4 regions of the Anaerobacillus sp. genome follow, and region 3 is predicted to be linked to each of the others. Evidence: predicted binding sites of a transcription regulator. Region 3 holds the regulator's gene; each other region holds the start of a gene.
What was found. Region 3 encodes Rex, which represses fermentation and respiration genes when NADH is low (regulators of the CRP and FNR family bind a similar motif). Its sites were predicted from a motif close to TTGTGAAATATTTCACAA; they were not measured.

Region 1 (6,644 bases), on a different contig from region 3:
CGCAGCGACACTTGCAGTAGGTGGATTTATTCTAGCAGAATCAGCATTAAGTTTCCTAGGGTTAGGTGTACAGCCACCGAAAGCTACTTGGGGTAACATGCTTACGTATTCGCAAAGTGTTACAATTTTCAGAAATGCTTGGTGGTATCCAACTTTCCCAGGTGTGATGATTTTACTAACAGTATTATCGTTTAATTTTGTTGGTGATGGCTTGCGAGACGCGCTAGATCCACGTGTAATTGAAAAGTAAATAACTGAAAAGCTTACCTATTTAAATTTAAATGGGTAAGCTTTTTTTATTTTCGCATATATTAGGTGGTTAATCGGTTAAAAACGGAATTGATTATTTTCTTCATATAGTTTTAGGGGAATTAAAAGATGATTGAGATATTTATATAGGAAATTCAAATGATCAAAGAATATTATAGGAAACGTATAAACCATTTCGTGGTAAACATTACATGAGTCTATTTTCCTGAATTTATAGTGTTAACTAGGAAAACATGTTATTGTTATATTAGAAAAACATTAAAAAAACAACTGAAAAGTTAAAATTAATAAAAGGTTTAAATAATTCAAACTAATTTTATTATACTTATATATAAGGTAATTGCTGTGATTATACTTATTGTTGATCGTAGTCACTGAGTATTCACAAAATTTCTTTTAATAAATAAATACCATTTCTTTATCATTGACATTTTTGTTACATTAATATAGTATTTTAAACGTTACTCTTTACTCTTAAACTATTAGCTTATTGCTTGATAATAGTGTTAATGGCTTTTGCTACTATAATAATAGCTTATTGCTTTATAGCTTAGTAGGCGAAAGTACGCTTTTAAGGTGGTGAATGCATAAGATGTCTACATTATTAGAAGTTAAAAATTTAAAGACCCACTTTTTTGCTAAAAATAAAGTGTTGCCTGTTGTAGACGGGGTAGACTTTGAAGTGAAAAAAGGTGAAACATTAGCTATAGTTGGTGAATCAGGATCAGGTAAGAGTATTACTTCTCTTTCGATTATGGGTCTTGTGCCAAAACCAGGTGGTAAAACAGTAGATGGGGAAATTATCTTTGATGGTACAGATTTACTCTCACTAAGTGAAAATGAGATGTTCAAAGTTCGAGGTAATGACATTGCGATGATATTCCAAGAACCGATGTCTTCTCTTAACCCAGTACTAACAATTGGTGAACAAATTACAGAAGTTTTAATTTATCATAAAAAATTAAGCAAAAAAGAAGCGCGATTAAAAGCAGTAGAGTTACTTAAAATAGTTGGTTTTGCGCGCGCTGAAGAAATATTAGATGATTATCCGCACCGTTTATCTGGTGGGATGAGACAAAGGGTAATGATTGCTATGGCAATGAGTTGCGACCCGAAACTATTGATTGCAGACGAGCCGACAACTGCATTAGATGTAACTGTGCAGGCGCAAATCTTGGAATTAATGAAGGAATTATCTGAGAAGTTCAATTCATCAATTATTCTAATTACTCACGATTTAGGTGTTGTAGCAGAGCTTGCTGATCGTGTAATTGTTATGTATGCAGGACAAGTTGTTGAGGAGTCTGGTATTGTCGAATTATTTGACAATCCACTACATCCATATTCTCAAGGGTTACTAAACTCAGTTCCAAAAATCGATGAAGAACAAGAACGATTATCTTCGATTGGTGGAAATGTACCATCACCAGATAACTTTCCTAAAGGATGCCGTTTTGCAACGCGTTGCGAGCAGGTAATGGAAAAATGTTTAGTAGAACAACCAAAATTATTAGAAATACACCCAGGACGTAAATCACGTTGTTTCTTGCATGAGGAAGGGGGTAATAAATAATGACTATAAAATCTGTAGTTAATAACAAAACTGAAAAAAATGACATCCTTCTTGAAGTTAATGGTTTAAAAAAATACTTTCCTATAAAATCAGGGATTCTACAAAAAACAGTAGGTCATGTTAAAGCGGTAGATGATGTAAGTTTCTTCATAAAAAAAGGTGAAACGTTTGGTTTAGTTGGTGAGTCCGGATGTGGTAAATCAACAACTGGAAGAACGATTATTCGACTATATGAGCCTACAGAAGGTGAAATTATATTCGAAGGTCAAGACCTTTCAAAAATGAATGAAAAACAACTTATCCCTTATCGTAAAGATATCCAAATGGTTTTCCAAGATCCATACTCATCATTAAACCCTAGAAAAACTGTCGGGACAATTTTAGAAGAGCCATTTAGAGTTCATAATCTATATTCGAAGCAAGAGCGTAAAGAACGAGTTGAACATCTTTTAGATCGTGTAGGGTTAAACCCATCAACACGTGACCGTTACCCGCACGAGTTTTCAGGTGGGCAACGTCAAAGGATTGGAATTGCACGTGCGCTTACATTAAATCCAAAATTGATTATTGGTGATGAGCCTGTTTCAGCATTAGACGTTTCAATTCAGTCACAAGTATTAAATATTATGAATGACCTACAAAAAGAGTTCGGTTTAACTTATCTATTTATTGCTCATGACTTGGCTGTAGTTAAGCATATATCTGATCGGATTGGAGTTATGTATTTAGGTCGAATGATGGAAGTTACTGACAAGAAAACTCTATATAGTAATCCGCTTCATCCATATACACAAGCTCTACTCTCAGCGATACCGAAAACACACCCTAGTGAAGTGAAGCGTGAGAGAATTATTTTAAAAGGTGATGTCCCAAGTCCGTCTAATCCACCTAAAGGCTGTGTATTCCATACACGTTGCCCTCAAGCAATGGATCACTGTAAAGAAGCTGCTCCAGTGTTAAAGGAGCTAGAACCGGGACATTTTGTTGCTTGTCATTTATATAACTAATAAATAAGATATGCTAAATAGTACGAGGTAACACAATTGTTTAAAAAGAAATCGTTGTTAACAACTTTAGCATTATCAAATCAAGTGCAGCGATTTACACATCACCCAAGAGTTGACATGTACAAAGTTAACGAATGGTGGTTAAATCAATAAGGGAATAGTAATTGTGCTTTTTGCATATCTAACCCTTTCTATTTAAACTAAGCATAAAGAAGAGGGAATATTGCCCTCTTCTTATATGCAAATTCTCTTGGTAAAGGAGTTTGAAGATGACGACATATATTATTCGCAGATTAATTATGATGATCCCAATTCTTTTTGGAATATCTGTTATCTCCTTTGCGATTATGTACGCGGCCCCAGGAAAACCTGCAATCATGAACTTAGATCCAGACATTTCTGTGGAAGACCGTGAAAGACAAATGGCGAAATTAGGACTAAACGACCCACCTCATGTTCAATATATCAATTGGATGGGGAATGTCCTAAAAGGAGATTTTGGTACATCATTTACTAAGAAGCAGCCTGTAAAAGATATGATCTTAGATCGATTGCCAAACACACTTATACTAATGCTCTTTTCAACTATATTAGCAGTAATTATTGCGATACCATTTGGGGTACTATCAGCTACCAAACAGTATTCAAAGTTAGACTATGGAGTTACAGTTACGTCATTTTTAGGACTAGCTACGCCTAACTTCTGGTTGGGGTTAATGCTAATTATGTTGTTTTCAGTTCAGCTAGGTTGGACACCTGTTGGTGGGGTATCAACACTAGGCGCTGATTTTAGCTTACTGGATAGACTACATCATTTAATTTTACCGGCAATTGTATTAGCAACTGCAGATATGGCCGGATTAACACGATACACACGTTCAAGTATGCTAGAAGTTATAAACCAAGATTACATTCGCACTGCACGTTCTAAAGGTTTCCGTGAGCGGAAAGTAATCTATAAACATGGACTACGTAATGGTTTAATTCCGATCATAACTATTTTTGGTTTAATGCTACCGACATTTATTGGTGGTTCAGTAATCGTCGAAACATTGTTTAGTTGGCCGGGTATCGGAAAACTATTTATTGATGCGACATTTGAAAGAGACTATCCTGTAATTATGGCTATCACAATGTTCGGTGCGGTACTTACAGTTCTTGGTAACTTAATTGCAGACATTCTTTATGCTGTTTTAGATCCTAGGATCGAATATTAGGAGGTGGAGAACGTTGACAAAATCAGAAGTAAAACTTCCAAACAAAACTACACAGCTTGATGTGCAATCATTGGGAGAAAGACGTTCCCTATTATCTATTATCGTAGCGAAGTTTTTGCAAAATAAATTAGCGGTTATTGGTTTAGTAATGCTAACGATTATCGTAGTTAGTGCTATTTTAGCACCGTGGATTGCACCACATGATCCAGATTTTCAAAATCTAAGAAATCGACTTGCTTCACCAAGTGCTGAGTTTCTTTTAGGTACTGATCATTTAGGAAGAGACATTTTTAGTCGACTCTTATTTGGTGGTCGAGTATCACTATTTGTTGGCTTTGTAGCGATGATTGGTGCTGTAACAATTGGTACAACAATAGGTGCAATCGCTGGTTATTTTGGTGGTTTAGTAGACTCAATTTTAATGCGTTTAGTAGATATTATTATTTCATTCCCTAATATCTTTTTATTAATTACACTTGTTGCTGTTTTAGAACCAAGCATTGATAAACTTATTATGGTTTTTGCCTTTTTAAGTTGGACAGGAACGGCACGTTTAGTTCGCGGTGAGTTCTTAACATTGAAGAAACGAGAGTTCGTGTTAGCAGCTCGTACAATTGGAATGTCTAATACACGGATCATTTTTGGGCAGATACTACCGAGTGCATTCGGTCCTGTCATCGTTGCAGCGACACTTGCAGTTGGTGGATTTATCCTTGCAGAGTCAGCACTTAGTTTCCTCGGTCTAGGTGTACAACCACCAACCTCTACATGGGGAAACATGCTTACCTATTCTCAAAGTGTAACAATATTTAGGACTGCATGGTGGTATCCAACATTTCCAGGAGTAATGATTTTACTTACAGTATTGTCGTTCAACTTTGTTGGTGATGGTCTACGTGATGCTCTTGATCCGCGAGTAACAGAAAAGTAATACTATCTTAAAAGGATAACCACTGAGTTATCCTTTTTTTATATATAAAATTACAACAATTTTACACAATTCACTAAAAAACAGTAAAAGTATTGCATGGAAAATCTAGTCAACTTCACAGTTTCTTCACTGAATTTTAAAAAGGTGTATCAGGGAAACCCTTATTACTAAAGGGTTTCTCTACTTTTTTTTATTTAACACATAGAAATCGTTCACACTTCTGTAACAAGAAAAGTGATTTTTATCACATTGTGGGAAAGTGTAAAAAAGTATGATATAGACAGGAAGTGAGAAACGTCACAACAGTAATTTTTTACACACGATAGTTTAGAATTTACAACTAGGTATTAAGCAAAGTTATCGTAAATAATTGCTTAATCTATAAATTTTTTAAAAAAATGAAGGGGGAGAAACCGATGGGGGAAAGGCTTAGAAGACTAGATAAAAAGCTCTTGTTATTTACGCTAATCGGGGTGTTTGTAGGGATCGTCCTTTTTGCTGGGACAGCAGGAACAATGAAGGCTACAGACTCAGGTGAATTTTGCTCTAGCTGTCACATTATGGGTACTGTATATGAAACGTTTGCTAACTCTAATCATGCAGCATTAAGTTGCAACGATTGTCACGCACCTACAGATAGCACAGTTTCAAAAATCGCTTTTAAAGCAAAAGCGGGTATGGGTCATATGTACATGAATACAATTGGCGCTAGTAAAATACCCGATGTACTTCATGCAACTGCTGACTCTAAGGACGTTATTAACCAAAATTGTATTAGTTGCCACGAACCAAGCTTACAAAATGTTCAACATGATGTAAAAGATAGTTGTGTTGATTGTCACCGTCAAGTTCCACATAGCAAGGGTGACTTTAGACCAGCAGAATGGTTTGAGCCGAAAGAATTTTTCTTTGTTGAACCAGGTAGAAAATAATGAAAGGAATGAAAAAAATGGGGAGAACTACAAGAAAATCACTATTATTAATGGTAACTTCATTCTTATTAATGCTCGCATTAGTAGGTTGTGCAAGTTCACAAGCACAAGAAAAGGAACCAATCAACACTGGACTTGATCCAGCAGAATGGGATAGTTACGCATTTAAAGATAAATTCCCACTACATTGGGAAAGTTTTAAGAAAAACATGGTTGATGAAAAAGAGGTTAAGCCTAAGAATGACCCTTCAATCGAACCGTATTTACCAATATTATGGAATGGTTTTGGTTTTGCTGTAGAATACAATTTAACACGTGGTCACACGTATGCATTTGAAGATCAAATGAATGTTAGACGTATTACTGGAAACCCAAATGCAATATCTGCTTGTATGTCTTGTAAAACAACACTATTCCCTAAAATGATCGAAGAATTTGGTTATGATAAAGCATTTCAACTGAATTATCATGATGAAGCAATGCCTTGGATCGATAAAATGACTGCACCAACTAAGACTGATGAGCTTGGAAATTATGGGCATGCTTCAGTTGGATGTTCAACTTGTCATGATCCTGTGACAATGGATTTACGTATTGCAATGCCGCAGTTAACACTTTCTTTAGAAAATATGGATCCTGAAATCATGCAAAAACAATTAGGATTTACTTTAGATACGATTACACAACATGACATGCGTTCACTAGTATGTGCGC
Region 2 (8,500 bases), on a different contig from region 3:
TGATCGGATGGGATCATGAATAAAAAAGCTTAACCCCACATCAGCAACAAGCTGTTTTGCTTTTTCCTCTACATTTTCTACACCGTAAAGTTTCCCAAAAAATATCAAGTTTTCTAAAGGTGTTAAATGATCATATAAGAAGCTGTTATGGGCGAGAAAGCCAATCTTTCTTTTTTGATCATAGGAGTCTCTTTTTAAGGTTATTCCATCTATTAAAACTTCCCCGCTTGTTGCTTTAATTAGACCGGATATTATCTTTAAAATAGTACTTTTCCCTGCCCCGTTTGGACCTAATATCGCTACTGACTCACCCTTTTTGATTGAAAGGTTAATTCCGCGAAGGACCATTTTATCACCGATAGTTTTTATAAGTCCTTTTGTTTCTATCATAGGTGCCAGCTCCTTTAATCCATAAACCTTTGCAATTCTATTTTTACTTTTACTAAATGCTCACGATATAGAGATCCCTTTTTTTCAAATTGCTCATCCGCAATTTCACCAGCTTTATGCAATTCCTCTAACTCAAGTAATTTATTCATAATAACTTTTTGCTTTACAACGAGCTCCTGGAATACTTTTTCATCGCTATTTGCTTCTACCTTTTCTTCAGAGGCACGATGTTTCAGTTGAAAATAAACAAACCAGCCAATTCCAGCTAATACAATAAGAACTAAAATAGCCGTTACTAGATGTGGATCAAAACTCCGTAAAGGAGATGAATACCACATTCTTAAGTGACCTGGATTATGAAAAGATGGGGTAGATCTCGTAACAGCTGAAGCTAAAATTAGTCCAACCATGTTACTTTTCCCCTCTCTCTTTTCTCAGCTTTGCTAATTCTTCTTCGATCTCTACTTCAATATCTTTTACAAAGCTATCATTACCTGTTTTACTTTCTTTTTTCTTCTGATTTTCTAGTAGCTCAGATGCATGACGCTCATACTGGGCTTTTAATTTCTGATAATCTTCTTCTGAGAGTTTTTGCATATTATAATCCATTTCTAGCTCATTGAGCGTAGCATATAGACTTTGTAATGAAATTTCATCTGTATCATCTTTAATCTCTACAGAAAGTTTAGTATTATTTTTCCTTAACAAAGGTGTAACTACTAAATAAAGAGAAAATGCTACGATTATCACACTTAATATAACAGCCATTATATTCACATCCTAGAAATACTTTTTTCGTTCTTCATCAATCATTGATTTTACAATTTCATCTTCTAGTTCTTCTTCTTCCGTGCGTTCTTCAAAAAGAGATACTTCTTCTTTATTACCTGCCACCCATTTACGGATAACAAAGACAATTCCGATGCCTGCAATCCCTAGAACAGCGAACGGTAATATCCAAGCAGTTAAACTAAAACCTTTCTTTTCTGGCGCTGTTAAAATCTCTTCACCGTACATGCCGATGTAATAGTCTTTAATTTCATCCTTTGTTAAACCTTCGTCCATCATTTCTTTTATTTCACTCTTAAAAGAATCATTTAAACCACAGCCTTGCATATTGCATTCAAAATGATCTTGACCGCAGCCACACATACACATGAATTGAGAGGCAACTTCTTTAAACTCTGCAGATTTATAGTCATATTGATCCCCGGCATATGCGGGGATCACTGAAATTAATAATAATAGTGTTAAAGTAGCAATCACTTTTTTCACTTAATACACCTTCCTTTGCGGCCCTGTGTACCGCGGTGTAATATTTCCATATTTACCTGGCCAGATTGCAAAAACTGAACCGATAACTATGATAAAACTACCAATCCAAACCCATTTTACTAATGGATTTACTTTCACGACGAATGTTGCCCGCCCATCACTTTCCCAAGCACTCAACACTACATATAAATCTTCACGTAAATTACCAAGTACTGCTACTTCCGTAGATGGTTCTTCCCAGTTACCATAGAAAATTCGTTCTGGCTGAATATAGCCAATGTCTTTACCACTTTTTGATATATGAATGTTAGCAAAGACAATATCGTTAATCCCTTCAGATCGTTGCGCCAAATATTCATATGTTAGTACATAATCTTCAATTTCAATTGTTCCGCCTTTAGGGACGGTTTTCATCGTTTCAGTATCGAAGTTCGAACCAACAATTCCTATCGCCATAAATGCAATACCGAAATGGACAATATATCCACCGTACCTACGACGGTTCTTTAACATTAGCCAATACAATGCAACTGGATATGCTTCTTTAGTAACTTTTCTTCTCGCCTTAACACCTCGGTAAAACTCAAGAAAATGCGTTAAGATCATAAACGAAATAATTCCGAAAGCAATTATTGGATATGCTGCTCTTAATCCTAATCCAACTAATAAGCCAACAATAACTAAACTGATTAATGCCGGGATTAAGAAGTTATCCCGTAAATTTTTAGCTGTTGAACGTTGCCATGCAATCAATGGACAGACGGCCATGACGAAAATTAATGCTAGTAAAATTGGTGACATAACAGTGTTAAAAAACGGTATTCCCACTGTGACTTTCGTACCCCTTACAGCCTCTGAGACTAAAGGAAAGATCGTTCCCCAAAATACTGCAAACGTCCCACCAACTAAAATTAGGTTATTAACTAAGAAACTACTTTCTTTTGAGAAAAACGATTCGAATTGTCCACTATCCTTTTTCAATAAATGGTAGCGACTCATTAATACGTATAATGAGAAAATAACTGCTAAAGCCATGAATATTAAGAAGTAAGCTCCTAAATTAGAGTCTCCGAACGCATGCACTGAAGTTAAGACTCCACTTCGTACAAGGAATGTTCCAAATAGCGTTAACGCGTATGATAAGATAATTAATGAAATATTCCATATTTTTAGCATGTTTTTTCGCTCTTGGATCATAACTGAATGAAGATAGGCAGTAACTGTTAACCATGGCATAAATGAAGCATTTTCTACAGGGTCCCACGCCCAGTATCCACCCCAACCTAGCTCCATGTAAGCCCAGTAACCCCCGATAACATTTCCTAATGTTAAGAACACCCAAGCGATAATCGTCCAACGTCTTGTCATCTTAAGCCAAAATGCATCAACATTTTTTATAATTAAGGCGGCAATTGCAAAAGCAAAAGGAACGGCTAAACCTACATAGCCTAGATATAATGTTACTGGATGTAATAACATCCCCGGATCTTGAAGCATCGGATTTAGTCCACGACCTTCAATTGGTACTTGATCCAAAAGTATGAACGGTTTTGCAACAAAACCTAGGATTAAATAAAAGAAAATTGTATTTGCTAGCATGATTGCAGCAACATACGGCGCCATTGGATTGTTCTTCATCTTTCTTGAATAAACAACCATTGCCGTATACATTGTTAAAAAGAATGTCCACAGAAGTAACGATCCAGCATTACCCGCCCAAAGCGCAGCTAATTTGTATAAAATCGGTAGATCTGAACTAGTATAAGCAGCGACATATTCAAACTGGAATTGACTAGTTCCTAACGCTGTAAAAAGGATTAACATTGAAATTGATGCTAAAATAAATACTATCAAAGTCGCTGCTTTACCACTGTCTACTAACCTTTGATCTTGTTTGTAAATACCTAAGATAAAAATTGTAAAGGCATATATTGATAAAGCTAAGGCTAAATAAATTGATAAATTACCGATTAAATGCATGTTGTGCCACCTTCTTTAAGTTCGATTTTAGAGTTCTTATTTATCATTTAATAACTCTTTATGGAATTCCGGATCGTAATCGTTCGGATCTTCACCTTCATATTTAGAAGGACATTTTGTTTTTACACGCTCCGCTCGAAATGGCTCTCCTGGTTCGATAAAGCCTTCTATAATCGTTATAACACCTTCTGAAAAATTATCAGGTCTAACACCATGGTGAAAAACAGAAAGAACATTTCCATCACTATCAACAATATCAAAACGTAATTCGATTTCGTCAGCTCGCCAATCGATTGAGTTTTCGATTAAAAAGCCTTCCGTTGTTACATATCGTTCTTCATACTTCTCTGGATTTGCTATAACTTCATGAATAGCAATTTCTGTCCCACTTGCTCCTGGTGTCGCAGCAATTAATAAAATTAAAATAGCAAGTATAATCGTACAGCCCCCAAGTAACACTTTCGTATTCTTTTTCATTTAAGCTCCCCCTATTCTATTAAATTAACCTAATTTTGCACGTTTTTCTTTATAAATTTTCTCATCAATTAATCCGTCAGTTAGCATTTTTCTTAGTTTCTTAATTTCCTCTTCTTTATTTACTATTTTTTTTGGTACTACGTTGTTTTCTTTAACACTAGAATTAGGCTCATTCTTCTTCCGTAATACTATAAAAACGAAAGCTCCAACAATAATTATAGATAAACTAATCATGATAATATTTTCAGCATTCAGAAATGTATCATTTTGTTGTTGCACTCCTTGTTGATTAAAACCCGCATGGGCGTCATCATCTGGTGCACTGAAATCATTTAATGCCTCCATGGTTGTAACGATATCTTCTTTCTTATAAGATACGGTAAGGTCATATAAATCGCCTTTTTTTACGTCACTATGTTCGTACATATGAAACTCAAGTCCGAACGTCATAGAATTCAAATCACTTTCTTTATCAATTGTAAAGTTTTGAGCTTTGTATGGGGCGTAAACTGCGATGTTAACATTATCAATATTTGTATCTGCAATAAATTCAAATGTAAAAGTTCGGTCAACGACACCTTCAATTGGAGCACTGAAATATTCTAAAACAAAATGGTAACTTTCATTAGATTCAATTGGATTTTGTGGTATCCAAGAAATATAACCTTCCTCAACGTTTACAGTGTAGTCTTCTTCAATTGGTTCTGCGTCCTCATCATTAAGGAACTGTGCTACAAAACCCGCATTAAATTTCGGAAGCTTCGTAGGGACACTGATTTTAATTTCACCTGAGTAGGGTGCTTCAGAGTGATTAGTAATCGTTCCGTGATAGCCTACTAATAGTGAGGGAATATTGTAATCCCAATCTTCAGGATTAATAAATTCAGGCATTAATTTAATATTTAACTCCGTTAATGCTATATCTGAGTTGTTGGATAAGGCTTCATTTGGTGGCAATACTGTTAGTTGCAATAAGAGGATCATCACTAACAATACAAAGCCTCTAAAGATCTTTTTCATATATCTATCTCCCCTTTGTTTTCTATATAATTCATACTTCAACTTTAATAGTTAAGGGGTTTCATAACTGTGAGAAAGATCACACTTTAGGGTGAAATAACTGTGAATGATTTATGTGATAATGTGGGATTTATACAGCTTAATTGGAGAGTCGACTAATTTCCATGAGCAGAATATTAATATTCATATCTATAAACAGTAATGAACACAAACTTAAACGAAGTTTTAAGGAAAGTATTGTCTGTTTTTTTTTACACAATTAACCACAATAACACCGCACATAATTATGTACGGTGTGTTATGTTTTATTTAGTTTTGAGCTGGGAACCACTCATTTATTGCGTGTGTGTGCTTTTCAAAAGTATCTTCCTCATTCACTATATTTGCCATAGTAACACTAATTTGCCTTTTCAACTCATCAATATCCTCGCCAAGCTTCACAAGTTCTTCTGTAGCAATGACAATCGCTGCTTGTGACTCAATCGATGATGTCCTAAATGCATCAATAGATCCATCAGGGTTATGGAACCCGTAAGAATTTTCCGCTGCAATGTAATCCCAGAACCATTGTGCTTTTCGGACATGTTGTTGAGCTTCTTTGATTTTAGCTTCAGGTACGCCCGCTGTAATCATTCGGTTCACATAGTAGTGAGAAATTGTATTTAGTTCTTGAGCTTCTAAAAGAGCGACTTTATGACGATCTTGAATATCTTCAACACGGTCTTTTAAATATGTTGCCGACTTGTCTGAGTGACAGCTACGACATGATTCTTCAACAGTTTTTAGAGGGGAACCCCACCTGTGAGAAGAGATTTTCTTTTTGCCGTCAACCCTCTGATAAGGCATATGACAATCGGAACAAGTTACTCCAGCATTTCCATGTGGGCCATAGCTTGATAATTCAAACTCAGGATGTTGTGCTTTTAAAGATGGTGTTCCAGAAATCTTATGAATCCAATCATAGTCAAAATCTTCTTCTTTAGCTATCGTTTCAAAATACTCATAAATATTTTCAGCTCTTAATCCTTTATCCCAAGGGAAGGTAACTTCTTTTGTTTCAGTCTTAAAATAGTATTCAACGTGACATTGTCCACAAACATAAGATCTCATTTCATTATGTGTTGCTGCTGTTAAATCAACACCTTTGCGTTCCATAGCCCTTGTAAATGAAGGGCGCGTAATCCGTAAATCCATAGTTACAGGATCATGGCAATCAGAACAACCTATTGATAGATGTCCCCACTCTCCTAATTCATCCATTTCTCCACCTAAACCTAATTGTTTAACACGTGGTAATATTTCTTCCTTGAAATTAGCACCCCAATAACCTTCACCAAACTCTTCTTCACTTAAAAGAAGTGGGACGACTGTTGCTTTACAAGTTAAACATGAACCGGTTGTTTTGTCATTCACTCGCTTAATATTTATTTGATCCTCTAAGGCATACGTATGGCCTCTTGTTAAGTTATATTCAAGAGAAAAACCGTAACCACTCCATAACGCAGGCTGATAAGGTTCGAGAGAGGGATCACTTTTAGAAATAACCTCTTTTTCGTCAACCATATTTTTCATGTAACTTTCCCAATGCAATGGAAATTTATCTTTAAAGGCAGTGTTTAAAAATTCATTTGGATCTAAACCTGTGTCCATTGACATGCTTTCTTCAGCTTTTGAGCTATTACAAGCCACTAAAGCTAACATTAGTATTATTGAAAACATCGCCATTAGAATTGGCTTTTTATTTAAGCTCCCCATTTGTTTCAATCCTTCCATCTTTTATTTATCTATTGAAGTGGAAATTCCCCGGCTCAAACCATTCTGACGGCCTAAAATCCCCTTTATTATGCGGTACTTGACGGTGACATCCAATACAGCTATCTTTTACATCATGAGATATATTTTGTAAACCTGGTTCATGACAACTAATACAGTTTTTTTCGATAATTTCCTTCGAACTATCTGTTGCGTGTATAACATCTGGAAGCGAACTAGCTCCAAAGGTAGTTGCGTAACCATGGCTTACTGCGTTTATCCCTTTAAACGTATACTTGGCAATCTTACTATCTGTTGGTGCGTGACAATCATTACACTTAAGCGCTGAGTGATTAGAATTTTCAAAGTTTGTAATGACATGTTCATAAACATGGCAGCTAGCACAAAACTCTGGCGTATCCGTTGCATTGATCGCCCCCTCTGTTACTGCGAAAAAAACAATTCCTATAAATACACCAATTAATGAAAATAGTAACAACTTATTATTCATTTTTTTTAAGATGTTTTTCACATTCTCCCCCCCTTTTTCTTAAAATTGATACTATACTATACTAATTTTATAAATTTACTAGGAAATAAATTTACATTATTACCTAGTAGTGGCTTACTACCAAAGATTAAGTTGAAAACAAGTAAAACTTAGCTTTATTTGCGCGTTTCATCTTTTTACATAATTTCTTTGTACTCTTAGATTACTCTGATCTAAACTGAGTAACTGTGAGAAAAGTCACCACCAATAGTGAACAAAATGTGAACTTTATCACACTGAGCTCTTTTGACAATACTTGGCTAATTTTGAGTTTGTCTTACACAAAAATATTTCATTCCTTACTGAAGTAACAAAACTAACTGATAATAACTTGGTTTTCATATTGTTGAGATGTTGATTTTTCATATTTCATAAAAAGCTTTTAGAAAACTACCACCATAGACATTTTCTAACTGTGAATTATGTCACAAAAAGTTTGTCAAAAGTGTGAAGTGTTTTAATTTGAAAAGTAGCTATTTCTATCTCTTCATGCCGTAAAACTCTAACCCATTTTAAAGGCCATATAGCTCACACAAGAATACGACCGAAAAATTCTTCAAAAAAAAACTCTATCCAAAGGTATTATCCTTGAATAGAGTTTCTTATATTAACTATTCTTTGTCACGGTGGTTCGGGAACCACTCGTTAATTGCTTGTAAATGTTTTTCATGATTTACTGTTTCATTAACAACATTTTGCTTAGTGATTTCAATTTGACGTTTTAATTCATCAATGTCTTCACCGTTTTTCATTAACTCTATAGTAGCAATCTCAACAGCTTCAGCTGAAGCCTTGATTGATCTTCTAAATGAGTCTACTGCAGCATCTGGATTATGGAAACCATATGAATTTTCAGCTGCGATAATATCCCAGTACCATTGTCCTTCACGAAGTAAATGTTGTGCTTCTTTTAGCTTCGCTTCATCGATAGCTAATCCCTCATCAAGACGAGTCATCATTCTATTTACATAATATGTTGCTTGAACACTAAGTTCTTGAGCTTCAAGTAACCCAGTTTTGTGGCGTGTTTGAATATCTTTTACACGATCTTTTAAA
Region 3 (8,500 bases):
GCTGCACGTGTAGAGTTAAGGGCATCTTCAATGCGAAGCTTTTTCTCTTTTAGCTCAGTTTCAGTTGCAGCACCAACTTTTACTACTGCTACTCCACCAGCTAATTTAGCAAGACGCTCTTGAAGTTTTTCTTTATCGAATTCAGAAGTTGTTTCTTCTAATTGTACACGGATTTGGTTAACGCGAGCTGCGATCTTTGTAGATTCACCAGCACCTTCAACGATTGTTGTATTCTCTTTCGTTACAACAACTTTAGAAGCGCGACCTAATTGAGTAATTGCTGTAGATTTAAGATCAAGACCTAAATCTTCAGTGATCACTTCACCACCAGTTAATGTAGCGATGTCTTCAAGCATAGCTTTACGACGGTCACCAAAGCCAGGAGCTTTAACAGCAACAGCTGTAAATGTACCACGAAGCTTATTCACTACTAATGTAGCAAGTGCCTCACCTTCAACATCTTCAGCAATTAATAGGATTGGCTTACCTTGTTGAACAACTTGCTCAAGGACAGGTAAGATTTCTTGAATGCTAGCAATTTTCTTATCTGTGATAAGAATATATGGGTTATCAAGAACAGCTTCCATTTTATCTGAGTCAGTAACCATGTATGGCGACGCATAACCACGGTCGAATTGCATACCTTCTACAACTTCTAACTCAGTTGTAAAGCCTTTTGATTCTTCAATTGTAATTACTCCATCATTACCAACGCGCTCCATAGCTTCAGCAATTAATTGACCTACTTCTTCATCAGCAGCAGAAATTGCAGCAACTTGTGCAATAGAAGCTTTGCTTTCGATTGGTTTAGAGATTGCTTGAAGCTCTTGTACGGCTTTAGCAGTCGCTTTCTCAATACCTTTACGTAATACCATTGGATTTGCTCCACTAGTTACGTTCTTTAATCCTTCACGGATCATCGCTTGAGCTAACACGGTTGCAGTAGTAGTACCGTCACCAGCAATATCATTTGTTTTGCTTGCAACTTCAGCTACTAATTTTGCTCCCATATTTTCAAAAGCATCTTCAAGCTCAATTTCTTTTGCAATTGTTACACCGTCATTTGTAATTAGTGGTGAACCAAATTTCTTTTCTAAAACAACATTACGTCCTTTTGGTCCTAATGTTACTTTTACAGCGTCTGCTAAAGCATCAACACCACGAAGCATTGCGCGACGTGCGTCTTCGCTAAATTTAATTTCTTTTGCCATCGTTATCTCTACCTCCTAGTTTTCTATGTAGTAGGAATAGTCCTACAGCTACTTTCATAGCTTATTTGTTTCAAAATAGAAGTATGATTAGTCTACAATCGCTAATACGTCGTTTTCACGAAGGATTAAGTATTCTTTTCCATCTAGTTTAATTTCTGTGCCTGCATATTTAGAGAAGATTACTTTATCTCCTTCTTTTACTTCTAACGCAACGCGCTCGCCGCTTTCTAGAATACGTCCCGAACCTACAGCAACAACACGACCTTCTTGCGGCTTTTCTTTCGCTGTATCAGGAAGTACAATTCCGCTAGCAGTTTTTTCTTCAGTTTCTACTTGTTCAATCACAATACGATCACCTAATGGCTTTAACAAGGAAAACACCCTCCCTCATCGAAATGATTTTAGTTGTTAGCACTCAACCATATCGAGTGCTAACACAATTATTATAATAATCATTTCAATTCTAATTTGCAAGTATTTTAACTAATTTTTTTAGGAAAACTTGGATTTTTTAACAAAAGAATTTCGACGTAAAATGCAAGCTACTAAATATAATCGAATGCAATCGGAAAAAATATCCTTCATTACTTTTGACATTTTAGAGTATATTTATACAGTAGATTTTTATGTTCTTCAAGATGTGTTAACTAAAGTTTTTCAATCTATATGTTACAATATGATAGTGTTATTTCTATTACTATAACGATTTTAATAACATTGTAACTTTACGTATAGGCAATACTAAATTCTACATTCTTTAAAAGGGAGTTTTTGTTTTGACAAAACGATATTGGCTAGTCCTGCTAACTTACATCCTGACCTTATTCTCGGTCATCATTGGTGCACCTATTTTAATGCTTATGGGAGTAGCGAAAGAGCAGATCCCAGGAATATGGACTTTATTTAGCTTTTCAATTGGCTTTATTATTATTTTACTATTGTTACGACAAGACATGGCAGAACGCCATTTAACTCGCGATCGAAGTTCAAAAAGTGATGCGGTTATTTGGTCAATTGCTGGTATTTTCATGGCATTTATGGCTCAATATGTTGCAGTCATTATCGAAGTTTCTGTTTTTGGTATTGAACCAGGTTCAGAAAATACCGAAATGATTGTCGAATTTGCCAAAGCAACTCCTGCTCTCATTTTAGTCGTTGCAGTTATTGGTCCAATCCTTGAAGAAATCATTTTTAGAATGATTATCTTCGGAACCCTTTATAAAAGGTTTAATTTTTGGATAGCGGCGATTATAAGCTCAGTCATATTTGCGGTTGTCCATATGGATTTTGAACATCTACTTGTATATGCGTTTATGGGTGTGGTTTTCTCATTCTTATATGTAAAAACAAAACGGATTATTGTTCCAATTGTCGCTCACGTAGCACTAAATAGCTTTGTCATGATTGTTCAGGTCGTATACGGAGACCGCTTAATGGAACTACAAAAAAAATTAGAAGAAATGCAAGGGTTTATTGGAGGACTATTATAAAATGAAATCAACACTTTTTTGGGCTTTTATGTATCTTTTTATGGCTGTAGCTTTTGTTTATCTAGCAATACAACAAAAAGGAAGAACCGGCGAATGGGATTTGTGGACAATAGCGTTGATGGCTATTGCTACTTATGACTTTATTATTGCAATCAAATACTTTAGGATGAAACGTAAAGTAGAGGATAAATAAAACGAGAACCTGTTGTTAACAGGTTCTCGCCTAATCCATCTAAACTAATAGTTCCCAATCCTTCAACACTGGTTGGTAGCCTTTATCCCTAATCATTTGTTGAACTTCTGCTAATGACCGTTCATCTGAGATTTCAAACTGAGCCGTACCCGTGTCGCACTTCGAATATCCACCGACTTCTGTGCTAGCACCTGCAGACATTTTCGTTACTCCTAAGTAGATGAGATTATCTCTTAACTCTTGAGGTTCTCGCGTTGATAATGTAATTCCTGATCGCGGTAAAAATAACCTAAATGCTGTAATTGCCTGAACTAGATGACGGTCCTCAACAATCGATTTTGGTTGATAATCACCTAGATGCGGTCGAATTCTTGGCAATGATAGACTAATTTCTGCATCTAAATACTTCTTTTGTAGATAATTGGCATGCATTGCTGCAAAAAACGCCTCTTTTCTCCAATCATCTAGTCCTAATAATGCGCCAACATTAATTTGGCGAATTCCCGCCTCGCAACCACGTTCAGGTGTATCCATTCGATAACGGTAGTCACGTTTTGGTCCTTTTACATGGACTGATTTATAAATTTCTTCATTATATACTTCCTGATAAACAGTAAGCCCATCCACGCCCGCTTCAACCAATTGTTTATATTCTTCAGTATCCAGTGGATTAATTTCAATCGCTACTGACGGAAAGTATTTCTTTAACACTTTTATGGAATCAGCAATATAAGAAACCGGTGTATGTGTTTTAGATTCTCCAGTTAACACTAGGATGTGCTTTAAACCTAAATCAGCCAACGCTTTCGCTTCAATTTCAATTTGTTCCATTGAAAGCTTTTTGCGCTCGAATTGATTTGTAACACTAAAGCTACAATACGTACAAAGATTTACACAGTGATCAGCAATGTAGATCGGGTTAAATAGTAAGATCGTTCTCCCGAAATGCTGAACTGTTAATTCATGTGATTTTTGGGCCATCTCTTCTAATAAGTTTTCAGCAGCAGGTGATAAAAGGACTAGTAGATCTTCTGGGGTCAATCTCTGCTTTTGCAAAACTCTTCTTACATCTACTTCCGTAAAATTTTTGAAAATAGTTTCAAAAGGTAATTCCTTTAGCTTTTCGTATTCATCGTAAAAACTCATGAGAAAGCTCCCTTCTTGTTAAGGGTTTATAGAGACCCTGATTATTTTTTGTTACTATCACAACTCTGCTTAAATTTAAATTTGTAAGAAACCTGTTAGTGGTGATGATGCTCTTGCTTGTTTCGCCACTGTGCCTACGCCTGATAAATAAGCTGTTCGACCAGCTTGAACAGCTGCCTTAAACGCTTCTCCCATCGCTACTGGATCACCAGCGGTTGCAATTGCCGTATTCACTAAAACAGCGTCTGCTCCCATTTCCATAGCTTCACAAGCCTGAGATGGTTTCCCGATTCCAGCATCAACAATTACTGGCTTTTCACATTCTTCAATTAAGATTTGAATTAACTCTTTTGTCTTCAAGCCACGATTTGTACCAATAGGCGCTCCTAGTGGCATAACTGCTGCTGCCCCTACTTCTTCTAGCTTTTTAGCGACCATTAAATCTGGGCTCATATAAGGCAAAACAATAAAGCCTTCATTAGCTAAAATTTCTGTTGCTTTAATCGTTTCATAATTATCAGGAAGTAAATATTTTTGATCAGAGATAACCTCTATTTTAATCCAATTCCCCATCCCGGCTGCTCTTGCAAGTCTAGCAATACGAACCGCTTCCTCTGCTGTTCTTGCTCCTGAAGTATTTGGTAGCAAGATCATTTCTTTTGGGATGTACTTCATAATATTTTCTTGGTTCGTATTAAAATCAACACGACGCATGGCTACAGTGATGACTTGCGATTGTGAAGAAGCAATTACTTCTGGAATTAAAGCATCGTTATTAAACTTTCCTGTTCCAATTAATAGTCGGCTATTTAACTCTACGCCACCAATAGTTAATAAATCTTTTGTCATTGTTTCTCCTCCTAAGGATTGTTTTAAATGAATACTAGCAAACGACCTAGATTTTTCTCTCAACAGTTGAATGTACAAAAAAGACCACATCATACTCGATGCGGCCTTAAAGACATGTAAAGATAATTCAATACAAAACAGTCTTCCCTCCGCTGGCATGATCCAGATCAGGTACACGGTCTGTGACAGATTAGTCATCTTCTCAGCCTAGTCTTCTAGGCTCCCGTAGCTGTGAAACATATTCTTTTTTTCATCATAACATAGATTACTAATTAGTTAATACTAAATAGCTCTGTAAATTTATTTTTTCGTCTTCTAAGCAGATAATATTTTTTTACTTTCTTGTTCTTCACTAGCTTTACCTAACAGCCAGCCAAAAGGCACAGTCAAAAGAGCAATAACTCCTAACAGTAAGAAACCCTCATTAATTGCTTGTAAGCTAGCTTCTTCCATTGACCCTACATTAGGAAAAACTTGTACTTTACGAACCTCATAGAAAACCGAGATAAAGACGATGCCTAAAGCCGAGCTAATTTGCCTTAGGACATTATTCATCGCGGAACCCCTTGAAATGAACTTCTCAGGTATCGCATTCATTCCCGCCGTTGTTGCAGGCATTGTTGAAAAGCCTTGACCAATCCCACGCATTGCCATAAAGACGAAAATCAAAATTAAAGATGTTTCCATCGTTATAAACCCTAAGAGCATAGTAAAAATTGCAGTTATTAATAATCCGGAGGTAACAACTAGCTGAGGACCATTACGATCTAGAAGTCTACCACCAACTGTCATAAAAATACCTGTAAAAAGTGCTGCAGGTAGGAAAATTAATCCCGTTACGATTGGTCCTAGACCATAAACATGTTGAACTAATAATGGAATAAGAAATATCCCTCCAAATAGTGCTAACGATGTCGAGATTGAAATCCAAACACTATAGGTATAAGCCTTATTTTTAAAAATCGTTAAATCTAGCAAAGGTTGTTCAATCCGTTGTTCAATTTTCACAAAAAGATATAGCGATATTATCCCAATAAAAATTAATGCTAGATTAGCTGGTTGAACTAGATGTTCTAATGCTGAGACTCTCCCTAGAGCGTATAGTATTGCCCCAACACCAACGGTAACCGCCACGAAGCCCCACTTATCAAAAGTAATCCCTTTTACTCTATTCGTATTCTTTAAGTACTTCCAACCAATTAAAATACCTAAAAGTCCGGTTGGTACATTAACTAAAAATAGCCATTGCCAACTACCTTTCTCAATAATAATACCACCAATCGTCGGACCAATAGTTGGTGCCATCATCGCAGCAATTCCCCAAATTCCAGTTGCGAGCCCTCGCTCATGTCTAGGGAATACTTCAAATATAAGTGCCATTGACAGTGGCATCATAATTCCACCGGCAACTCCTTGAATCCCACGGAAAAATATAAGTGAACCTAGATCCCATGAAAATGATCCTAAAACAGAACCGATGATAAATATTAATAATCCGATTAAATAAAGTTTCTTCTTTCCAAATTTATCTCCTAAGTAACCGGTTAAAGGCATTGTTATTCCCATCGTTACCATGAAGATTGTAATTACCCAGCCAGTAGATACTGCATCAGCACCAAACACCTTCATTAAATGAGGAACTGCCGGATTTAACATACTATTGTTTAAAATAATTGTGAAAGTACCCAATAAAACAGCAATTACGACAAGCCACTTTTCGGGGAGTAAATTTCTCATTTTAATTTCCTTTCGTTTACCGAAATATATTCTTTCTTTACTATACCATGTTAGCTTACTTATTAGAATAAAAACCCCTTATTATTGAAATAAAAAAAGGTTACCACTTTGAAACAAAAGTGATAACCTCCTATATTCGTGTCTAGCGCAATAACGTTCCCATTTTACATTGGGTAATGCTTAAGAAAATAAATTAATGACTGAAGTTCAACAGATAAATCGATGTGATGAACTCGAACATTAGTAGGGACCGAGAGTCGAGCTGGTGTAAAATTTAAGATCCCTTTTATACCAGAAGCTACTAGACGATCAGCGACCCTTTGAGCAACCGAGACCGGTACAGTTAAAATTGCTACCGTAACAGATTGATCTAACACTTTTTCTAGATCATCTAAATGATGAATGGGAACACTTCCAAGTTCTTTCCCTACTTTATTTGGATCGACATCAAAAGCCATTTGAATTTTTGTACTATTGTTCTTTGAAAAATTATAATGTAAAAATGCTGTTCCTAAGTTCCCGACACCGATTAATGCAACATTTGTAACCTCATCTTGATCTAAGGTTTTTCTAAAAAAAGACAACAGGTAATTTACATTATACCCATACCCTTTTTTACCTAGAGCACCAAAGTAAGAAAAATCACGGCGAATTGTTGCTGAATCTACCTTCACTGCTTCACTTAATTCCGAAGAGGATACCCGTTGCTTTCCTGACGCTTGTAAATTTTCTAGGAATCGATAATACAAAGGTAATCGTTTTGCAGTCGCTTGAGGAATTTTCGTTTGATCAATATTCATAATTCTGCCTCCAACCTGTACCTTCAAAACTAGAAGGACAAAACATAATCAATGGGTTTCTCCCCATTCATTCAATCCTCACTTACTATCTTTCATTGTTTACCAATTCACAAATGGTTACTGAAAATCATTAGTTTCAACTTTAAATTGAGCTTTTTAAATAAGGATTTACTCTACTTCTTTCTCTCGTTTAAAATCGCCGCTTTTGCCGCCTGTTTTTTCAACTAAGTATGTAGGTCCAATAACCATTCCCTTATCTACCGCTTTGCACATATCATACACTGTTAAAGCTACCGCAGAAGCAGCGGTTAACGCTTCCATTTCTACCCCTGTACTACCCTTTGTTTTTACTTTTACATAAATATTTAGTTTGTGATTTTCTTCTTTTGTACTCCAATCAAACGTTACATCAACACCTGTTAAGGCTAGTGGATGACACATTGGAATCCAGTCCGCTGTTCTTTTTGCAGCCATAACTCCCGCAACTTGAGCTACTCCGAGAACGTCCCCTTTTCCTATTGAACCTTCTTGAATTTTCTCAAAGATTTCTTTACTAACTTCGACACTCGTCTGGGCTAAAGCGGTTCGAACTGTCTCGTGCTTCTCTGAGATATCGACCATTTTCGCGCGGCCTTGTTCATTAAAATGAGTAAACGATGACATATCAAATGTCCCCTTTCAATTCATCACAAATATATTGTACACCATTTTGTCAATTTTGTAATCGTTTCAAAAGTTGTAACGTAAATGAAATATAGTAAATTACCATGACAATTCTAGTTCTCTTAAATGCTAACGGTAAAAGTATTATTTGCTTGTCCACAATCGATTACGGTACACTAACTGTATGATTATAATTGATTGTGCGCTAGATTGCTACTAATGTTAGGATGATGAAATAATGATACTTTTACAATGTGTTCAAATAACAAAAAACTTCGGTGCTGAACCAATTCTATCCAATATAAAGTTAGAAGTCCAATCCAAAGATCGAGTCGCCATTGTTGGACGTAATGGTGCTGGAAAGTCTACTCTTTTAAAAATTATTGCTGGAAAACTTTCCTATAGCTCAGG
Region 4 (8,500 bases), on a different contig from region 3:
GTAATTCCTCTGTTAAAGCTTGCGAATCAGATAGCAACCTTTCAATTTCCATATGGTATTGGATGCGATCAAGGTTAGGGCCAATTGAACTACAAACTTGTTCAAGCAAGCGACATTGCAGTGGAGTAAATGGTTCAAATTTAGCTAATTCTAGAACACCTAAAACGTCACCTTCAAATTTTATTGGCAGAATGATTAACGCTGTCGGCTTAGCTCGCCCAAGTCCAGATTTTGTCTCAATGTATCCATTTGGTAATTGATCTATCTGGATAATTTGTTGATCCAATGCACATTGACCAACGAGACCTTCACCTTCATGTATGAGCAATTCCCCTAAATCATCGACTTTGTTACCAGCGTATGACGATGTTCTCCTAAAACGTTTTTGTTCTTTAAAGTAGAAAACTCCGTACTTAGCCTCGACAAAATGGGCAATTTTCGTAATGAATGTATCACTAAATACAGACAATTTATGTGTACCTTGAAAACTAGTAGCCAATTCAGCATATTTTGTTTTGACCCAGTTTTCTTCTTGTAATGAATTTTTCAATGCCTTTTCATTGTTAGCATATTCTTCTAGAGCGTCTGCCATTTCATTGTAAGCTTTAGCAACATCATCAAACTCATTATTAATATTCGTTTCTATTCTCGGGATTTTTGCAAAAGATTGCTTAGGTATGTTCATCATAACATTGCGAACGCTATTTAAACTAATGGAAAAACTACGTATTACTGAAGCTGTAATAAAAAGGACTAACAGTAAGCTAATTGAAATTAATATTGCAAATAAAACAAGTGTAAATTGATATGTTTGTAATGCTTCATCTAACACTAAATCCATTGCAACTTCTTCATTGTCTGTTAACTGATCTATACCATGAATTAAGGACATTCTCACTTCAGAATTATCTACTAATATAATTTCTTTTGCCGACTTATGATTTCCAGTCTTCACAAATTGTAGAGCAGCTTCAATATTTGCATTATGTTTTACATTGAGTTGCTCTAACTCATTAACAATGTTTTTCAATTCGTCTTCAGGAGTTATTAATTGTTTTAAATGACTAAACAACATGTGTGATTCCTGAATTAAATCTTTAATTGTTTCTTCTTCAAATGTTGGCAGCTCATCTTCATCATGGATAAAATACTCTCTGACTATTCTTGCTTTTGTCTGTACATTGTATTTCAAGTTATGAGCTAAACTAACCCGTTCATAATTGTTTCTTACGATGTTCTCCATTTTGTCTTTTTGTAGACTCAATGTATAGAGTACAATTGTACTGATAACTAACAAAATGATTACAATAGTTCCAAAGCCGATATATAATTTTGTTTTAAGTTTCATATTATCCCTTTCTACTTCCAACTTTTTCACATAGAAATTTCGGCCGACTTCTTTCGTTTCGTTGTTTCCAGTTCCTGTAAAAGAAAGGAGCGATAGAACTCGACCGAAAATTACTTCACAGTTAAATGAATATTAATTCCTAGTAAATTCAATTTCTCCTATAATTCTACTATAATATTTACACCGTATCTAGGGCTTATTATCACAGATTGCTAGTTTCGTCAGTTTATGGAAAATGCTATGTATATGTTTGACAAATAAAAAAAAGCACGAATTTGACTATTGTCAAACTCGTGCTCTAATTTTTATACAGAAGGTGAATTTTCTTTTGTGCGCATAGCCTCTGGAATATACACACAGAATGGCTCACTCTCTAAATAGTCACCAGTTACAGCGTATGTTCTTGATCTAGAACCACCACAAACAAATTTAAACTCACAAACACCACACTTACCTTTGTATAGATCTGGATTACGTAGCTCTTTCAGTACGGGAGACTCTCGATAAATTTCTTTCAAAGGCTTTTCCCTGACGTTCCCTACTACAATTGGTAATAAACCACTTGGCATAACATCACCAGTATGGGAAACAAAAATAAAACCATTTCCATCATTTACCCCTTTAGGTGCACGCTTTAAGCCATCAATTAAATAAGCAGTATCTGTAATTGAATCTTCATAACGAATATCACCTTTACCAACAAGGTTCTCTCTTGTTTTCTGTTGAATAACTACACGTCGATAGTGTTGTGCAGCGGTCGTTTTAATATCATAAGGTGCAGTTTTACCTAATTCATAGAGCCAACGGAAAACTTTTTCATGTTCAGCTGGCGTTAAGCACGCATCCATCTGCCCTCTTCCTGTAGGAACAAGGAGGAAGATATACCACATCACTGCTTTTAATTCCCCAACTAATTGAGCCATTTTCTCCAATGAATCATAATTATAACGAGAGATAACTGTGTTAATTTGCAGCGGCATATTTAATTCATTTAAGTACTTAATTTTCTCTACTGTTAAATCAAATGACCCTGGAGTTCCTCGGAAATGATCATGAATTTCCGGTGTTGGCCCATCAAGGCTAATCCCCCATCTTGAAAGTCCGACATTTTTCGCTTTTTCCATTGCTTCTTTCGTTACATTATCAGTTGCACTAGGCGTCATTGAAACGCGCATTCCTTTTTTAACTGCATATTCGGAAAGATCAAAAAGGTCTTTACGCATCATGCAGTCACCACCTGTAAATACGAGCATTGGATTGTTCATTTCATATATCTCATCAATAAGCTTAATGCCTTCTTCATGGCTTAATTCATTTGGATCTGGTTTTGTTTGTGCGTCAGCACGACAGTGAACACACTTTAATTCACAAGCACGCGTTACCTCCCAAATAACAATAAATGGGTCTTTATCATAATCAATTTGCGCTCCCATACCTCCTGGATGACCACCAGTTGCGTGTGGGTGCCCGTTTCCATGTGGATGTCCTTTTCCTATTCCATGCATTTTCATCACCAAGCTTCTTTATATTTTTTTCTTTTATCTAACTAAATTTTATAACTTTGAAATATTCTACAATTATTTATTTGTTACAATCTATAAACGATTTAAACAACTTACTTTTAGCTTTTCTTATGAATTTAGATTATTACTAAACTTAACTAATAACTGTGAAAAAAATCACATAAAAAAGCTTAATATTAACAATCTCCTTAGAAACATGTGATTTATAAGGATTTTTGGGTTTCGAACATTTTATGAACATTTTAAGTAGGTTGTATAGATTGATATTACAGTGAAAAGTAAATCTGCCTAGAGATTTAACATCTCAATCATGTCTCGTGATGCTAGTCCAAAAAGAACAGGCAAATAAAAGCAACTAATACTTTTATTTCCCTGTTTCAGATTTCAGAGAGTTGTTCTTCCACAGCCTGTTAATCAGCTTGATGTAATCTTCTTCTTTGCCGATGTCATAACGATCACCTTCAATCTTTATTCCAAAACATTTTTCATCCCCTAGTGACGCTTTAATAGCATCGGTTAATTGTAGTTCTCCTCCTGCACCTTTTTCTATTTTTTCTAAATAAGAAAAAATAGATGGATTAAATATATAACGACCAGTTACTGCTAAATCAGACGGCGGAGAAACTTCAGGTTTTTCGACAATATCAGAGATTTGAAATTGGCATTCTTTCACCTTTTCCGCTTTTACTACTCCATAGTTTTTTAACAAGTCAGCTTCTACTCTTTGAATTCCAATCATTGAAGATGTCTTATAATACTCTATTAGTTGTGCTAATGCTCCTTTTTTTGGACATAAAAAGAGATCATCTGGAAGTAATACAGCGAATGGTTCATTTCCGACGAATTGTTTTCCTAAATAAACTGCATCGCCTAAGCCTTCTGCATAGGATTGGCGCATGTACTGAATAGGCGAATTCGTTATTACCTCGTCTTTTAATAAATGCAATTTATTTGTTTTTTCTAAAAATGCTTCTAACTCTAGCGAACGATCAAAATAATCTAAAATCATATTTTTATTACGAGAAACAATGATCAATATTTCTTCAATACCTGCTTCAATAGCCTCCTCAACAATATATTGAATGGCAGGCTTTCTATTTATTGGAAACATTTCTTTTGGCAAAACTTTTGTAATAGGCAAGTTTCTCGTCCCGTAACCAGCTGCTGGTATAATTGCTTTTTTCACTTTATCCATCAAGTCCATCCCTTCTGTAACTACAATTACTATATAAAGTACTCTAAGTTAGTACGACTTGTAAGTTGTCCATTTTATTTATTAAAAAATCCACAGTTTACTTAATTCACGTAAACTCCGAATTTCACATAAATTATAAAAATTAGTAATCCCATTCTGAAAAAAACAACACTAAAAAATATGACTTAAATATGGAGGCATTAGATCAAATGGGGGAAAAAAGAATATGCTTTGCAGTACTAATTCATGATAATCGAGAACTTGTTAAACAATTAATAGATAACATTAGGCATTATTGTCCTAATAGTTTAATAGTCGTCTATAACGGTGGAAAAGATCGAGAACTACTAAAGGACTTAGATGTACTCGTATGCCCTACTAGTAGAAAACTAGAATACGGATACACAACTATTTATTTCATTGAAATAATGGAATGGCTAGAAGAAATTAAAGTAGAATATGATTTCTTAATAAATATCGATTCAGATGCACTATTTATACGTAAGGGCTACGAAGAATTTATTGAAAAAGAAATGCGCGATACTGATTATATGGCCGTTGATTATCAGGTTGCTAGTCAAGATTACTTCTGTGGTATTGAAATACAAAAGGACAGAAAGCGATGGGAGCCTTTTTTTACATTTAATCCGCTATATGGAGCATTTAACGTAGGTCAAGTCATGAATAGACGCTTTACTAAAACTTTAATTAAGTCAACAAACATACAGTTACTAAAAAAAGCATTAATTGAAACTCCTGCTTTTGGAACAGATGAAATCATTTTTGCTAATCTTGTCAAAGAATTCGGTTTGCGAGCTAAATGTTACCCTTCATTAATGCAAACGAAACAGTCATCAATTGGGTATGATATGCATAATTTACTTATTCGCTACAGGCCTTATATTACAATTTGTGAATTAATTTCTCGTCTTAATGAAGATGTAGACAGATACTTGTGCCACCCAATTCATAGAACCAGTCATGACCCTGCAAGACAATTAATTATGCAACTCCAGAAAAATAACCTAAAAGATGACCTGAATAGAGATGGGGTACCTATAACTTCAAAAGATATTAAACACTATAAAACGTCTGTCCCGATCACGAGTAGATACGGTAATTTAGAGATAGTTGCTATTAAGGAAAATAAATTAACACATTTTTATAACGAAAACGGAAGATGGTTAGAAACTACTAAGATCACAGATGACGTAACGGGAACGCCGCTTCTTTTCGAAAGTGGTTATGGAAATTTCGAAGTAATTGCCAAAAGCAAAAAGCGTGGAGTTACTCATTGGTGGCGCGAAAATAATAGATGGCAAAATAAGTGGTATGGTCCTACAATTATCACGAAAGAAAATATCACCCCCATTACCGTCACTCAATTAGAGGATAATCGCCTTATCGTCGTTGGAACCTTTGAGAAAAAACTTTGCTATTTCCTTCGAGATGACGGGAATTCCTGGAGTTGGACTGGACCTTATTTTTGATAAAAAAATTAAAGAGGCTCTCCGATAAGTATCAACGCTCCTCACCGTGCTACTATATTAGAAGTGTATGATCGTACAAATCTATCTTTAGTAGACGAGGTGACTGATACTTTGCTTTTAGGAGAGCCTCTTTGGTTTCACATAGAACTATTAATTAAACTAACGTTGTTTACTTTTACTTACTTGCGTAAGTTTTGAATTGAAATGGGTCAATTCCGTATTTATTACAGAGAACATACAACTCATCCCAAGCCGAACCTTCATCATAATTTGGCTCATAAAACGGCTTATGACGTTTTACTGGGAATTTATCAATTATTGCTATTCTATCTTCAGGATACCCAAGGATTTTCGGCCAAAGAAAATCCAACCCCCACCCTGATTGACTTTTGCTAAAGGTATGCCAACATAAACTTAGCGCTTCTTTTGAGAAAATTGGTATTCTACTCTCAACATAATTTGTTAACCTTAATGAATTTCCTCTAGCTACTTTTGTAATATCGTGAGAGTAATTTGAACATTCACTTAACGCTGGTTGTGCTAATAAAAGTTGATGCTTCATAAAAAAAAGAAAAATCCGATTTATCGTTTCAGCATCTAAAATAACGTCCCCGTCCAAAAACCAAACTGCATCGTACTCTAAAATACGCTCGCCCCATTGATCGACGATTTTATAAAGGCTAGGCCATTTCATTTCCTTAGATTTTGTAAAGAAGTCACATTCGCTCTGATAATCCTTCCCATCTTCATAATAATCGAGCAGCAAGTCAAAGTTTTTATCACTACTAGGTAAGGACCATTGCCGATGCTCTGAACGATTCCCTACACGACCAATCACTAGGAAGCGATTACTTTTATTTATCAAACTATTAGCCTTGTTATAATAGGACTTTTCCTTAATCAAATGTTGGATCTCTTCTCTATCTCCTCTTGCTGAAAAAAAACGATCGCGTAACTCCATATTAATCCTATAGTTAACATGTCGTTCCTTTGAATAATGATGATTTCCTGGTGCTGGTGGGTGCCATAAATGATAAACATCTTGATTAAGCCTTTTATGGTTCCCACACAACGTATTGACAGTTACATTAAACGCATCATCCTCACCACCCCAACCATAAAACCTCTCATCATACCCACTAATTGCTTCAAAGGTTTCTCGTTTTATTATATTTACTAAGGAGATATATTCATAGTTACCATTGGTTGCATCGACAACAAAATTATCAACACCAGCGTTGATTGGCCAAAGTTGACCTGTTTCTAATATCTTTTTGGTGTTTGTTTCGTTTATATAATGGATTCGTTGAAAAGGGATAATTAACGGTGAATCTTCGAGTAATTCAATTGACTGGCTAATAATTGCTGGGTCATAAATAACGTCAGCATCGACGATGATAAATATATCTCCACTTGCTTTTTTCGCTGCTCTATTAATAGCTTGTGACTTATTAAATAATTCTGTATCACTTTCACCAATACATATTTCCATTTCGGGGAAGTATTTAGTGTAGAATTTTCGTACATGATTAAATATTTGGTCTCTTGGCCCTTGATCTGGTCTATAAGCAATAATCAAAGATACATTTTTCAAATTATCTCCACCTTTACACAATACTAGATAATCAAAATAATGTTTAAGACTACTATTCCTAAATAAGCCTATTTATCTTAGTTTCTACACATTTCAATTGATTTTAATAAGCATTGTTGATATATCTAGACATTTTCTACAATTTCACAAATATATATATAAACTAGTTTATTATTTTCCTTTTTCAATTGTGCTTAAATCAGGCGCTGTTTAAAGTGAGATTGGTGGAATTTTGATTAAAAAGAAAACTGAAAAAACACCGGTTGTTTGTGCTAAAAAATGCCTAATTATCATAGCTCTAACATCTTCACAAACACACCCATCCCTTTATTCACATAAGTTGTATTATTACTTAGAAAGGTGGTGTATTTGTGTACGGGTTTCCAAGTGCAGGCTATGCTCCTCCTACTCCAGGGATTGGATTCGGATTCGGGATTGCCATCGTCGTTATTGTCGTTGTTTTATTATTTTTACTTGGGATGATGTGGTTTCTTGGAACATTGCTCTAAAGGAAAAGAAAAGTGCAGAACGCTCGGATCTAGACAAATTTTGAAGTTCAAAAAGTTATACTTTCTTATCTTTAAATAAAAGAACGCCTGGCATCAGGCGTCCTTTTATTGTTGTGCTGATAAATCGTCTTGTACGATTTATTGTTATCTCGTCACATTCGCTATTGTAGAGGCTTTTCTTAATAAAAGCCAAATCGGTAACACTGGTAAAATTGATAGCAAAATTAATGAACCGAACGGGATCTCTAATTTGGAGTCGTTGATTTTTATGAAAGTATCCACCAATAGAGTTCTAGTTTCAGGAAAGATAATGATAAAGACCAACAATATGATCCCACTAAATCCACCAACTAGCCCTAACCGATAAAATACAGCTCCTAACATAAAACCAAATGACAGCATTAAAAAACAAATAACTATATTTAGCAAGATTTCATTATACCAAGTCGATGCCAACGTCGTTCCTTCTAACATGTTAAACACTTGAAAATTTACTACATTGGCAACTTTTACAACTACCTTTACAATCTGATCAACCCCAACTGCAACAGCTGACATAAAAACCGCTAACAAAACATTAAATACAATTGAAGATAAAAGAAAAACGTTTCTCGTTGAGCCTAACTTTATTAAATAAGGGAATGTCTCTTTTGTTAATACAAATCCTGTAATCCCACAAAAAATATAGATTGCTAAGCTTAAAGATAATCCCATATGAGCTTCACTTATAAAATAGGAAACCGCAAATAGTATTGCTGTTGACGCTACTAACACTGACCAAAAAACAGTTATACTATAACGGTGATCATACATTAAATAAACTAGGTTTGCTTTCAACTCT

Region 1: the regulator Rex is predicted to act here: its motif matches at 5,284-5,301, upstream of ACK4M9_RS21425 (cytochrome c3 family protein).
Region 2: the regulator Rex is predicted to act here: its motif matches at 7,664-7,681, upstream of ACK4M9_RS21435 (cytochrome c3 family protein).
Region 4: the regulator Rex is predicted to act here: its motif matches at 3,016-3,033, upstream of ACK4M9_RS09660 (TIGR04053 family radical SAM/SPASM domain-containing protein).

Annotation. Positions count from the first base shown of each region.
Region 1 is NZ_JBKBWN010000028.1:885-7,528, forward strand. Features, by position in the region: gene opp4C (oligopeptide ABC transporter permease) at 1-250, shown strand, start outside; gene ACK4M9_RS21405 (ABC transporter ATP-binding protein) at 863-1,843, shown strand; gene ACK4M9_RS21410 (ABC transporter ATP-binding protein) at 1,843-2,850, shown strand; gene ACK4M9_RS21415 (ABC transporter permease) at 3,120-4,067, shown strand; gene opp4C (oligopeptide ABC transporter permease) at 4,129-4,998, shown strand; gene ACK4M9_RS21425 (cytochrome c3 family protein) at 5,415-5,930, shown strand; gene ACK4M9_RS21430 (ammonia-forming cytochrome c nitrite reductase subunit c552) at 5,948-6,644, shown strand, end outside.
Region 2 is NZ_JBKBWN010000028.1:7,887-16,386, reverse strand. Features, by position in the region: gene ccmA (heme ABC exporter ATP-binding protein CcmA) at 1-390, opposite strand, end outside; gene ACK4M9_RS21470 (hypothetical protein) at 405-800, opposite strand; gene ACK4M9_RS21465 (hypothetical protein) at 802-1,158, opposite strand; gene ACK4M9_RS21460 (cytochrome c-type biogenesis protein) at 1,171-1,665, opposite strand; gene ACK4M9_RS21455 (heme lyase CcmF/NrfE family subunit) at 1,666-3,645, opposite strand; gene ACK4M9_RS21450 (cytochrome c maturation protein CcmE domain-containing protein) at 3,682-4,122, opposite strand; gene ACK4M9_RS21445 (hypothetical protein) at 4,147-5,142, opposite strand; gene ACK4M9_RS21440 (ammonia-forming cytochrome c nitrite reductase subunit c552) at 5,452-6,897, opposite strand; gene ACK4M9_RS21435 (cytochrome c3 family protein) at 6,923-7,426, opposite strand; gene ACK4M9_RS21430 (ammonia-forming cytochrome c nitrite reductase subunit c552) at 8,056-8,500, opposite strand, start outside.
Region 3 is NZ_JBKBWN010000030.1:4,861-13,360, forward strand. Features, by position in the region: gene groL (chaperonin GroEL) at 1-1,211, opposite strand, end outside; gene groES (co-chaperone GroES) at 1,299-1,583, opposite strand; gene ACK4M9_RS21700 (CPBP family intramembrane glutamic endopeptidase) at 1,988-2,701, shown strand; gene ACK4M9_RS21705 (YdiK family protein) at 2,703-2,894, shown strand; gene thiH (2-iminoacetate synthase ThiH) at 2,934-4,040, opposite strand; gene ACK4M9_RS21715 (thiazole synthase) at 4,116-4,889, opposite strand; TPP riboswitch at 5,016-5,126, opposite strand; gene ACK4M9_RS21720 (MDR family MFS transporter) at 5,205-6,626, opposite strand; gene ACK4M9_RS21725 (redox-sensing transcriptional repressor Rex) at 6,791-7,426, opposite strand; gene moaC (cyclic pyranopterin monophosphate synthase MoaC) at 7,595-8,089, opposite strand; gene ACK4M9_RS21735 (ABC-F family ATP-binding cassette domain-containing protein) at 8,328-8,500, shown strand, end outside.
Region 4 is NZ_JBKBWN010000005.1:342,610-351,109, forward strand. Features, by position in the region: gene ACK4M9_RS09655 (response regulator) at 1-1,348, opposite strand, end outside; gene ACK4M9_RS09660 (TIGR04053 family radical SAM/SPASM domain-containing protein) at 1,654-2,853, opposite strand; gene ACK4M9_RS09665 (UTP--glucose-1-phosphate uridylyltransferase) at 3,236-4,066, opposite strand; gene ACK4M9_RS09670 (hypothetical protein) at 4,276-5,556, shown strand; gene ACK4M9_RS09675 (glycosyltransferase) at 5,732-7,150, opposite strand; gene ACK4M9_RS09680 (hypothetical protein) at 7,522-7,659, shown strand; gene ACK4M9_RS09685 (hypothetical protein) at 7,804-8,500, opposite strand, start outside.